DNA from 4 places in the Paludibacterium sp. B53371 genome. Region 1 is predicted to be linked to each of the others. Evidence: predicted binding sites of a transcription regulator. Region 1 holds the regulator's gene; each other region holds the start of a gene.

Region 1 (3,132 bases):
GGTTGACGGCCTCCTGCACGCGCGGTTCCAGATCCTGCACCCCGACACTGATGCGGTTGAAACCGAATGACGCCAGTTTGAAGATCGTCTCGCGCCCCACCTTGCGCGGATCAATCTCGATGGAATATTCACCTTCCGGCAAAAAGTCGAAATGCCCGCGCAGGATATTCATCAGTCGTTCGAGTTGCGCATCCGACAAGAAGGTCGGCGTACCGCCACCAAAATGCAACTGAATGACTTTTTCTCGCTCACCGACGGCATTTGCCACCATTTCTACCTCTTTTTCCAGGTAGTCGAGGTAGATATCTGCCTTGCTCTTGTCCTTGGTGATGATCTTGTTACAGGCACAGTAATAGCAAACAGTATTGCAAAATGGTAAATGAGCATATAATGATACAGCTTTACTGTTCGCCCCGATGCGACGCTGTTTGAGCCAATGACGATAATCGGCCTCGCCGAAATCCGCATGAAAGCGGTCTGCAGTCGGGTATGAGGTGTATCTCGGGCCGGAGCCTTCCAGCCGTTCGATCAGTTGTCGATCGAACTCGAAATGCTCCGGAGAAAACGAATGGATGGTGGTCATGTCGGTATTTGATGGAAAAACCGGTGGTGGGCTGGTAAATTTGCGGAAAACATTTGAATTCCGCTTTGACAAGAGTCAAGGTTCAATTAAAGGTTGCTCAAAAAACGGCATGACTGACCAGACCACCATCCAATTGCATGCGCTCAAGCTCTCCTGCTCCAACTGCAGCTTGCGCGAACTCTGCCTGCCCGTCGGACTGAATCGCGAAGAGATGACGCAGCTTGATGCCGTCATCCGCCAGAGCCGTCGCATCAAACGGGGCGAGTATCTGTTCCGCAGCGGTGAGGGCTTCAAGTCGCTGTTCGCCGTGCGCACCGGCTTCTTCAAGACCTGCGTCTCCAGCCAGGATGGCCGCGAGCAGGTCACGGGCTTCCTGATGTCCGGCGAGCTGATGGGGCTGGATGGCGTGTCCTCCAACATCCATGGCTGCGATGCCATCGCCCTGGAAGACAGCGAAGTCTGCGAACTGCCGTTCAATCGAATCGAGAGCCTTGGTCGCGACATCCCCAGCCTGCAGCACCATTTCTTCCGCCTGATGAGCCGCGAGATTGTCCGCGATCAGAACGTCATGTTGCTTCTTGGCAACATGAAGGCAGAAGAGCGTCTGGCCGCGTTCCTGCTCAACCTGTCCCAGCGTCTGGCCATCCGTGGCTTCGCCGCCAATGACTTCATTCTGCGCATGAGCCGCGAGGAAATCGGCAGCTTCCTCGGCCTGAAACTGGAAACCGTCAGCCGCACGCTGTCGAAGTTCCAGCAACAGGGCTGGATCAGCGTCGATCACAAGCACATTCAGCTGGTGAAACCGGAAGAACTCAAGCAACTGATCGCCGGCTGCATCCACTCCAACAACGCGGAGTAACTTGCCAGTCCCGACAACGGGCGCCGCTCAGCAGGCGCCCGTTGGCATTTGCTGCTGCAGCTGCACCAGCCGCCCGGCATCCGGCCAGCGCGACGGCAGAACAAAGCCGCGCCGCAATTCGCGCCATCCCCCCTCCTCTGCCACCATTTCCGCCACCATTTGGGGCGCCTCGGCTTGTGTCATCTGCACACGCAGGGCCTGTGCCGACCCTACCTCGCCGCTGGCGGCCAGCGCCGGCGACAGCCAGCGCATGCGCGGCAGCCACAGCCAGCGACTGGAGGCGTCGCGACAGGGCCAGGGCTGTTCGCAGTCAGCCATCCAGCCTTGCCATTGGGTTGCCGGCGCGAATGCCGCCTCGTCAGGCGCCTGACGGTAAAAAAAGCAGCCACGCACCAGTGCCCCGGTGCGCGGTGCCTCAAACCCCGGCGGCAGGACTTGTCGGGCCAGCGCATGGCGACTCAGCCTCAATTGCTGAGCCAGCTTGTCCTGTTTCAGCAGCCAGGCATCGCGCAGACTGGGGCCCACCAGGCCTGATGCCCCCTTCCCGCACTGCAGATAGAATTTGCTGCAGGTTTCCAGATGCCAGGGCTGGCCATCAATACGCAGCAGGAAGTCGAACTCACCCAGCGTCAGCCCTTTGTCGCGCAGCACCAGATTGTGCGCAACCAGCTCGATATGGGGGGAATGGTCAAACCAGAAAGCCAGCAGTTGCTCGGCATAGTGGCCAAGCCGCCTGACGGGACGAGCCGCCAGCCAGCGGCGCAGTGGCGCCGGATCGTTGTCCAGCATCGCCAGGCGCCTCATCCCGTCGGCCCCCAGCAGCAGCGCATCGGGCAGGTCGTCTGGCGTGAGCCAGGGTGCGCGGCCGGTCAGCAGACAGGCCAGATCACGCACCGCAGGCTGGCGCCAGGGCAGCTCAGGACTTGTCGGGAGGAACATGCCCGTCAGCCGCACGCATCACCTGCTTGAAGAAGCCGCGCAGGATGTCGACCTCTTCGCGCAGAACGCCGGCCCGATGGAACAGGGTGCGCATGCGGCGCATCAGCCGTTCGCCATTGCGGCGCTCGTAGTAGCCGATATGTGCCATGGTCTGATCCAGATGGGCGCACATGCCTTCCACCTCGTCAGCGGTCGCGGCCAGGCCGCTCGGCTTGAGATAATCGACGCCGACACCCACGTGGCTGAACAGCTCGTAGGTCATCACCTGCACCGCCATGGCCAGATTGAGGGAAAAATAATCCGGATTGCCCGGAATGGTCACCAGGCGATTGCACAGCTCGACCTCTTCGATCGACAGCCCGAAGGTCTCGTTACCGAACACCAGGGCCACCTGCTCGCCGGCCTGTGCCCGCCCCAGAAGCTCGGGCGTCAGCTCGCGCGGCACGGCCAGCGGGGTGGTCAGCTCCCGACGGCGACTGGTCAGCGCCGCGGCAACCGTCACCCCATTCAGCGCCTCTGCCAGGGTATCGACCACTTGCGCCGACTGCAGCAGATCCACCGCTCCCGAGGCCAGCGCATCGGCCTCACCACTGGGAAAAGCTTTCGGTGACACCAGCCATAATTGCGACAAACCCATGGTTTTCATGGCCCGTGCCGCCGAGCCGATGTTGCCCGGATGACTCGGTCTGGCCAGCACAATTCGGATGTTTCTCAAAAAATCAGGGACTTCGGGTTTATTCATTGACCGTTT
Region 2 (3,132 bases), 1.1 Mb from region 1:
TGACCGACAGCACCATCAGCAGGTGGGCGCGCAGCAGGGTGCGGTTGGCGGCGGCATCCGGGTTGTCGTGGTGCAGGCGTTTCTGGTCGACGGCGAAGGACGAGATGATCGGCGAGTGGTTGAAGGAGAACACCATCACCGGGATCACCAGCCACAGGGTGTGCCAGAAGCTGCCATGGCCGAGGGCATCGCCCAGGCTGCCGGACTGGGTGATGACGGCAGTGCTCCAGTTCGGGATCAGATAGAGGGCCAGCAGCATCAGCGCGCAGACAAAGGGGTAGACCAGGATGCTCATGGCCTTGACGATGAAGGCGCCCCCCAGGCGCACGACCGACATCAGGCCGAGGATCAGTGCCAGCGAGAACACGGCGCGGGTGGACAGGCCGCTGCCGACATCGATGCCCAGCTGGTGGTTGAGGAAGGACAGTACGGTATTGGTGATGGCCACACTGTAGACCAGCAGGATCGGGTAGATGGCGAAGAAGTACAGCAGGGTGATCAGCTTGCCGGCGGTCAGGCCGAAGTGTTCTTCCACCACTTCGGTGATGTCGCCGTCGCGGGTCGAGCCGGACAGCACGAAGCGGCTCAGGCCGCGGTGGGCGAAATAGGTCAGTGGCAAGGCCAGCAGGCACATGAAGAGCAATGGCCACAAGCCGCCGATGCCGGCATTGATGGGCAGGAACAGGGTGCCGGCACCAATGGCGGTGCCGTACAGGCCCAGCATCCAGGTGGTGTCATGGCGTGTCCATGCGCCAGCGGCGCGTCGGGACCGGGCGGGGGTCAGCGTCTGTGTTGTCGTACGGGACATGCTTGTCCTCTCCTGAGCGAAGTCACTCCCTGTCACAGCCCTGCCGCGGAATCTTCGCTCCTGTCGGTCAGAATGACTGCCGTGCCTTATCGCTGATTGTCCCGGTGCATGGGGAAATCTTTACTTCAAAGCTTGGCGTCATTCTAGCCAGTACGTTCACAAACGAATGCAATTATCAAAGTGTCTTTTGACGGTTATCAAACTATAAAAGTGCTGCAAGCGCAGCAAAAAACACTATATAAATTCGCAACTTGTAGAGTATGACCCTATGTTCATGACGCATAGTTTGTCGTGGCATGTTGTATTCGCGCCGCCGTCAAAGTTCGAAATCGAATAAAAACGAAATATCCCTCGCCTTACAAAGCCGAAATCGGCGAGAATTTGGCCATGGCGGGTTGTCGCATTGCACAATTTCCTGTCGCGTTTTTGCACGATACATCGCCCCCGAAGGACGAATCGAACATGGCGCCTTTTCTGGTGTCCGTTCCGATGGATCGATATCACCAAAAGCGACATAAACCCTGTCATTTCAATATGTTCATGCCTGGCCGACCCGGCCAGCACAAACGAAAATCCGTGTTCGGATCTCACAAGAAATGCCACACGCTTGGCATTTGCTTGACCCAAATCAAACACAATGTTCGTTTTCGAATTTATATTGAGTTCGTAAGATGACATTTTGTTTCGAAATCGAAATTGGAGGCGGTAATGGAAGCCCTGACTCGCAACGCGATTGACGCCGACCCCTGGCACAGTTTTGTCTCTGGCAACTGGCAGACTTCGGTCGACGTACGTAACTTCATTCAACTCAACTACACCCCGTATGAAGGCAATGCCGATTTCCTGGCTCCGGCCACCGAGCGCACCAAGGCGCTGTGGGACAAGCTGGGTGAGTTGCTGAAGGAAGAACGTGCACGCGGCGTGCTGGATGTTTCGGCTGACCGCGCCTCCAGCATCACGGCACATGACGCTGGCTACATTGACCAGCAAAGCGAACTGATCGTCGGTCTGCAGACCGATGCCCCGCTCAAGCGCGCCATCATGCCGAACGGCGGTCTGCGCATGGTCGAAAACGGTCTGGAAGCTTTCGGCTTCCATCTCGACCCGATCATCAAGGACATCTGGACTCACCATCGCAAGAGCCACAACCAGGGTGTGTTTGATGTCTACACCCCGGAAATCATGGCGTGCCGCAAGTCGGGCGTGATCACCGGTCTGCCGGATGCCTATGGCCGCGGCCGTATCATCGGCGACTATCGCCGTGTTGCCCTGTACGGCATCGACTTCCTGAAGTCGGATCGTCAGCGCCTGTTCAAGGAACTGAACGACGCCGTCTTCAATGACGACATCCTGCGTCAGCGCGAAGAGCTGTCGGAACAATTCCGCGCCCTGGAAGAGCTGAAGGAAATGGCCGCCAAGTACGGCTATGACATCGGCCGCCCGGCTGCCAATGCCCGCGAAGCCATCCAGTGGGTGTATTTCGCCTACCTGGCTGCCGTCAAGGAGCAAAACGGTGCCGCCATGTCGTTCGGCCGCGTGTCGACCTTCCTCGACGTTTACATCCAGCGTGACCTGGAAGCCGGTGTCCTCACCGAACAGCAAGCGCAGGAAATGATCGATGATCTGGTGATCAAGCTGCGTATCGTGCGCTTCCTGCGTACCCCGGAATACGATCAACTGTTCTCCGGCGATCCGACCTGGGTGACCGAAAGTATCGGCGGCATGGGCGAAGATGGCCGTCCGCTGGTCTCGAAGAGCAGCTTCCGTTTCCTGAACACCCTGTACAACCTGGGCCCGGCACCGGAGCCGAACCTGACCGTGCTGTGGTCGACCGAGCTGCCGCAAGGCTTCAAGGACTTCTGCTCCAAGGTCTCGATCGACACCAGCTCGATCCAGTACGAAAACGACGATCTGATGCGCCCGCACTGGGGTGATGACTACGGTATCGCCTGCTGCGTGTCGGCCATGCGTATCGGCAAGCAGATGCAGTTCTTCGGTGCCCGTGCCAACCTGGCCAAGGCCATGCTGTACGCCATCAACGGTGGGGTGGACGAGAAGTCCGGCGCCGTGGTTGCCCGCGGTTTCGAACCGATCAAGGGCGATGTGCTGACCTATGAAGAACTGATGCCGAAGTTCGACCTGATGATGGACTGGCTGGCCGCCACCTACGTCAAGGCGCTGAACTGCATTCATTACATGCACGACAAGTACGCTTACGAGCGTATCGAGATGGCGCTGCATGACCGCGACATCCTGCGCACCATGGCCTGCGGTATCGCCGGTCTGTCGGTGGCTGCCGACTCGATCTCGGCCGTGAAGCATGC
Region 3 (3,132 bases), 1.7 Mb from region 1:
TGACACGCTGACCCGGCACCAGACGGGCCTGCATCTTGTCGGCATCGGTGACACGCAGACCGTCAACGGCCACGATGACATCGCCGCCGGACAGACCGGCCGCCTGGGCGGCCCCGCCATCCCAAACCTGCTGCAGACGCACGCCCAGGGCGTCGGCCGTGGCCTTGATGCCCAGCGTCGCCCGCGGTGTTTCCGGTGCCGGCTTAGCTGCACCAAAGCCCCCCCGGTCTGAGGGCGAGGCAGCCAGATCCAGGCTGAGCGTCACGCCCTGGGTCGCCAGCAACTCGGCCAGGGGCAGATCCCGCGTCGAACGCAGTGCATGTTCGAAGAAGTCCGTCAGGTCGAGGCCGGTGGCCTCGGCAGCCAGTTTTTCCCACTCATCCTCGGCAATGCCGGCGCCATCCCGTAGCCATTTTTCCCACATGTGGCGCATGACATTGTCCAGAGACTTGGCCCCACCGGTCTTGTCGCGAATCAACAAATCCAGTGCCAGCGCCACCAGGGCACCCTTGGTGTAATAGCTGACGATACTGTTGGGGCTGTTCTCGTCCTGGCGGTAATACTTGGTCCAGGCATCAAAGCTGGACGCTTCCAGTGTCTGCTTGGTACGACCATTGCCGCGCAGGACGCCGGTGATGGTTTCAGCCAGCAGGCCGAGATAGCGTTCGCGGTCGATCAGACCGCTGCGCAGCAGTGCCAGGTCGTCATAGTAAGAGGTGATGCCCTCGAAGGCCCACAGCAGGCGGGTGTGATTTTCCCGTGTCAGGTCATAGGGCTGGAATACGGCCGGCTTGAGTCGCTTGACGTTCCACGAGTGGAAATATTCATGGCTGATCAGACCCAGCAGGCGCAGATAGCCATCACTGACCGCCTTGACCCCGGGTTGCGGCAGATCATCGCGTTCGGCCATCAGCGCGGTAGAGCTACGGTGCTCCAGCCCCCCATAGATCTCTTTGCCGGCCAGCAGCATGAAGACATAGCGCTCGAAGGGGGCCGGCTCGCCAAACAGACGGATATGCCATTCGCAAATTTTCTTGACATCACGCGCCAGGCGCTTCAAGTCGGCGGTAAAGTGGCCGGCGATGACAAATTCATGCGGCACGCCACAGGCCTTGAACGACACGGTCTGGAAGGTACCGATCTCGACCGGGTGATCGATCAGCTCATCGTAGTTCTCGGCCCGGTAACGGCCAAATCCGCCGCGCTTTTGCTTGTCGGCACGGGGCGTGAGACTGGTGGCGACCCGCCAGTCCTGGTAGCCCTTGCCGCGCGGGGCCTCGATGTCGACTTCACAGCGACTTTGCTCATAGCCCTCGACCGACAGGAACACGCTGGTGCCATTGAAAAAGCCGCGTTGCTGATCGAGATAAGCGCCGCGCACCGACAGATCGTAGGCATACACCTGATAGTGCAGGGTCAGCGGTCCGCTGACCGGATCGGCTTGCCAGCTGTGCTTGTCCAGCTGGTGCAGCGCCACCGCCTGCCCTTCGCTCTCGGCACGCAGTGTCACGATATGGCGCGCAAACTCGCGAATCATGTAACTGCCGGGAATCCAGGCTGGCAAATGGAACAGCTGACCTTTTTTGGCGGGCTGACTGACGGTGAGGGAGACTTCGAACAGATGTGCTTCGGGCGACAGGAGACGAATGCGATAGAGAACGGGCACCGACATGAGAAACCATCCTGCAATGCAAAAACGGCATTCTAACATTGCTAATGGCATTGTGCTGGGCGCCAAAAGAAATTGATGCAGGTCAACTAATGTCGACACCATGACATTATACTGCAAATGTTGTTGGTATTAGTTTAATAACAAAGCAAGCCTGCAAGCCGCCGGGGTCAATGAACCTTGCGATTTTCATGACCACTGAAATTCGCTGGTGTTTGGCGAATGTTAATAGAATAACGGCATAGGCATTACGGGATAAATTCGGTTCGCTGCTTGGCGAACCAAGGGATATGTCTCAACGAGGAATCTGCCGGACATCGGATCGCGGGTAATCCCGGTCAGATGTCTTCTGCGGCGTTGCAGTGTTTTTCACGTTCTGAGTTCGCAACCTTGGAGAAAACCATAAATGGAAACGCAATCCACTTATAATTATAAGGTGGTGCGCCAGTTTGCCATCATGACCGTTGTATGGGGCATAGTCGGCATGCTGGTGGGCGTCATTATCGCGGCCCAGATGGTGTGGCCGGAGCTCAATTTCGGGCCCTGGTTCCACTTCGGTCGTCTGCGCCCCTTGCATACCAACGCGGTGATCTTTGCCTTCGGCGGCAGTGGCCTGTTCGCTACCTCGTATTATGTGGTTCAGCGCACCTGCAACGTCCGGCTGATCTCCGACAAACTGGCAGCCTTCACCTTCTGGGGATGGCAATTCGTGATTGTCTGTGCGGCCATCTCCTTCCCGCTCGGCATTACCTTCGGCAAGGAATACGCCGAACTGGAATGGCCGATCAAGATCATGATCGCCGTGATCTGGGTGGTGTACGCCATCGTGTTCTTCGGCACGCTGGCCATCCGCAAGGTCAAGCACATCTACGTCGCCAACTGGTTCTACGGCGCCTTCATCCTGGCGGTAGCCCTGCTGCACATCGTCAACAGCGCCTTCATCCCGGTGACGTTCCTGAAGTCCTACTCGGCCTACTCCGGCGCCGTCGATGCCATGGTGCAATGGTGGTATGGCCACAATGCCGTGGGCTTCTTCCTGACCGCCGCCTTCCTCGGCATGATGTACTACTTCGTCCCGAAACAGGCCGGTCGCCCGATCTACTCCTACCGTCTGTCGGTGGTGCACTTCTGGGCGCTGATCTTCACCTATATGTGGGCGGGTCCGCACCATCTGCACTACACGGCGCTGCCTGACTGGACCCAGTCGCTGGGCATGGTGTTCTCGCTGGTGCTGCTGGCACCGAGCTGGGGCGGCATGATCAACGGCATCATGACCCTGTCCGGCGCCTGGCACAAACTGCGTACCGACCCGATCCTGAAGTTCCTCATCGTTTCGCTGTCGTTCTACGGCATGTCGACCTTCGAAGGTCCGATGATGTCGATCAAGACCGTGAACGCCCTGTCGCACTACTCCGACTGGGGTATCGGCCACGTGCACTCCGGTGCGCTGGGCTGGGTGGGCT
Region 4 (3,132 bases), 170 kb from region 1:
CGGCGAAGCGCTGGTCGGCATTGCCCACCCCCTTTGTACCATCGACACCGAAAGCAATGACGAGCGCTTTGCGCGCATTGCCGCCCTGATCGCCGAATGGCAGCCGCAATCGCTGGTGGTCGGGCTGCCGACTCACGCCGACGGCACCGAACACGACATGACAAGACTGGCTCGCCGCTTCGCCAACCGGCTCAAGGGGCGCTTTGCCCTGCCGGTATGGCTGGTGGACGAGCGTCACACCTCGCTGCTGGCCGAATCGCTGCTGCGTGAGGCCGGCCTGCGCGGCCGCAAGCAAAAACCCGTGCTGGACCAGGTCGCGGCGCAAGCCATCCTGCAAACCTGGTTCGAGCAGCCGGGCGAGCAGGTCTGAGCCCGGCCGGGTTTACTCGGCCGCCGACTTGCCCTGTCTTTCCTTCTCGCGCGCGGCCTTGTCCACCAGGCGCTGCGCTTCGCGCTCCCGCGCCACTTTGAGCCAGACCACCCACTCTTCCGGGCGCTCCAGGGTAATACGGCCGGTCGAACCAGCCCGGAAATCGGTCAACACCACCTCGGCAGCCTTCTGGATATTGACCCGTCCGCCGCCCAGCATGGCCCCGCGCTTGCGCCCGATGGCCTCAAGCACATCCACGTCCTGCAGCCCTTCCAGACTGTCGAGCTTGTAGCGCTGGCAAAGGGCATCCGGGTAACGGCGCATCAGATAGCCCAACAGAACCAGGCTGACCTCTTCCTCGTCCATGGCATTGCGACCGATGGCACCGCTGGCGGCCAGGTTGTAGCCCCCCTCCTCGACCAGGATTTTCGGCCACAGCATCCCCGGGGTGTCGAACAGCTCGAAGTCATCGGCCAGCAGGATACGCTGCTGTGACTTGGTGATGCCCGGCTCATTGCCGGTCTTGGCGACACGGCGCCCGGTCATGGTGTTGATCAGCGTGGATTTACCCACGTTCGGGATGCCGCAGATCAGCACCCGCAGCGGCTTGTCCAGCCCGCCGCGATGAGGGACCAGATCACGACAGGCGGTAATCAGTTTCTGCGTCGGCGCGCGGTCACCGGCATCCAGGGCCAGAGCGCGGGTATTGGGCTGACCGTTGTAATGATCCAGCCACAGCCTGGTCACCTGAGGGTCGGCCAGATCCTGCTTGTTGAGGATCTTCAGTGCCCGCTTGTTGCGCGTCAGCTGCGCCAGCATCGGATTGGCACTGGATGCCGGCAGACGGGCATCGAGCAGCTCGATGACCACATCGATATCCTGTACGCGCTCGGCAATTGCCTTGCGCGCCTTGTTCATGTGGCCGGGAAACCATTGAATTGCCATGCTTAACGCTTTCTTAGAGGATCCAAAAGAGACATCAGCCCGTTATGCTGGAGCTCAAACACCAGCTGCAACAGACGACCGATCTCTCCCGGCGGAAATCCCTCACGTGAAAACCAGGACAGATAATGAAGCGGCAAATCGGCAATCAGCCGTCCTTTGTACTTGCCGTAAGGCATCTGGCGCGTGACCAGCAGCATCAGGTCATCGTTTTGCATCGTGAAATATCTCGGCAGGGATGCGCATTGTGCCAAAAACGGCACAACTAAGCCATGAAAACGCTTTGTTTACAGCAATTTGTTGGATTGTCGGTGACATCTCCAGGCCTGGCCATGCTTTTGACATGGCTCAAGGGGATGTCGTTTGACTGACGACAAGGGCGGGTCAAAACCGGTAGCATCGGCGCCAGTCACAATCATGGCCCCGGACATCCCTCCCGGCAGGCTTGCATATTGTTGGCCATCCGGGTTTTCCCGGATTTGACGGCTCGCGCAGAGCGCTGGGGGCATTCCGCAAGGGTGCCCCGTTTTTATGGCCTAGGCCGCCAGGCCCCCAGCAACAGGGCAAAACGCTTCTGACAACGCTGGCGCAAGGCTCGCGCCTGAGGCGAGCCGGCAGCTGACGCCACCACCCCCTCCCCCTCGTCAACGGACAAGGGACTCCAGCCATGCAGCACCATCGGCGCCGTCGGCAACTGGGGAGACGTATTCAAGACCGGCAGCAGGCCCGTTGCCACGGGCAAACCATGGGCAGCGAGCCGGCGCAACCTGAGATTGGCCTCGTCGAACATGGCCATCTGGGCCAGCGTGATCTCGACATGCGACAACCCCAGCAAAAACGCCCGGGCGCACAGCCAGTCGGCCTCATCGGCGAAATGCGTCGGGGAGCGTGCGGCATGGCGATCGGCCCGCCGTGCGGCCAGCAGCATGGCCAGCGCACGGATTTCCGGCAGAGAAGACTCCATCACACACTGACCGGCCCCCTGCTGACGCAGCCGCTCGATCTGCGGTGCCAGCTGGGCATAAGGGCGCCAGACCGAAGAGAAAGCCTGTACATCGGTCACCAGCGTGACCGGCCGGAGCATCACCAGATGCCCGGAGTCTGTCTGTTCGGTCGCAACCTGTCGGTCGCCGGTCAATTCTTCCATGATGGGGATCCCCTTGTTCGACCGCTGGCCGGGGAGATCATCTGTATCGTCACTAGGTGAAAAAACAAATGCCGCCCGGTTCGCGGCGGCATTTGTCGTGATCATTCTGCAATAACTTCAGAACAGACAGACCCCTTGGCGCCGCGCGTCAGTGCGGTACCAATACCAATAACGGTTCAGGGAGAATGTCTGTTGGCTCATGGTGAGTATGCTGACCCGCCGTCAGAAGTAAGTCAAGCCTCTTTTCATCACTTCTGACGACAGGTCTTCCGGAATTACATATTCGGATAGTTGGGACCGCCGCCGCCCTCCGGCACGCTCCAGACGATGTTCTGCGTCGGATCCTTGATGTCACAGGTCTTGCAGTGCACACAGTTCTGCGCATTGATCTGCAGCCGCGGACCACTGCCCTCCTGCACGATCTCATAGACCCCGGCCGGACAATAGCGGGTTTCCGGCGCAGCATACTTTGCCAGATTGATGTCAATCGGCACCGAAGGGTCCTTCAGCCGCAAGTGAATCGGCTGATCCTCACTGTGATTGGTACTGGACAGAAAAACCGACGACAGGCGATCGAAGGTCAGCACGCCATCCGGTTTCGGATAGCTGATCGGCTCGACACTGTCGGCGGTCTGCAGACACTCGCTGTCCTTGTGGGTGTGATGCAGCGTCC

The links. The regulator FNR, encoded in region 1, switches genes on or off when oxygen is low (the NO sensors DNR and NnrR bind a similar motif). The targets are predictions, from matches to a motif close to TTGATNNNNATCAA.
Region 2: the regulator FNR is predicted to act here: its motif matches at 1,427-1,440, upstream of pflB (formate C-acetyltransferase).
Region 3: the regulator FNR is predicted to act here: its motif matches at 1,745-1,758, upstream of JNO51_RS11955 (M61 family metallopeptidase).
Region 4: the regulator FNR is predicted to act here: its motif matches at 1,651-1,664, upstream of JNO51_RS02080 (DUF3820 family protein).

The regions. Positions count from the first base shown of each region.
Region 1 is NZ_CP069163.1:600,392-603,523, reverse strand. It holds gene hemN (oxygen-independent coproporphyrinogen III oxidase) at 1-583, opposite strand, end outside; gene fnr (fumarate/nitrate reduction transcriptional regulator Fnr) at 693-1,442, shown strand; gene JNO51_RS02895 (DUF1853 family protein) at 1,470-2,381, opposite strand; gene JNO51_RS02890 (RNA methyltransferase) at 2,359-3,123, opposite strand.
Region 2 is NZ_CP069163.1:3,171,487-3,174,618, forward strand. It holds gene JNO51_RS15105 (HAAAP family serine/threonine permease) at 1-808, opposite strand, end outside; gene pflB (formate C-acetyltransferase) at 1,517-3,132, shown strand, end outside.
Region 3 is NZ_CP069163.1:2,498,933-2,502,064, forward strand. It holds gene JNO51_RS11955 (M61 family metallopeptidase) at 1-1,672, opposite strand, end outside; gene ccoN (cytochrome-c oxidase, cbb3-type subunit I) at 2,076-3,132, shown strand, end outside.
Region 4 is NZ_CP069163.1:429,502-432,633, reverse strand. It holds gene ruvX (Holliday junction resolvase RuvX) at 1-370, shown strand, start outside; gene ylqF (ribosome biogenesis GTPase YlqF) at 383-1,315, opposite strand; gene JNO51_RS02080 (DUF3820 family protein) at 1,318-1,530, opposite strand; gene JNO51_RS02075 (hypothetical protein) at 1,842-2,459, opposite strand; gene JNO51_RS02070 (electron transfer flavoprotein-ubiquinone oxidoreductase) at 2,735-3,132, opposite strand, start outside.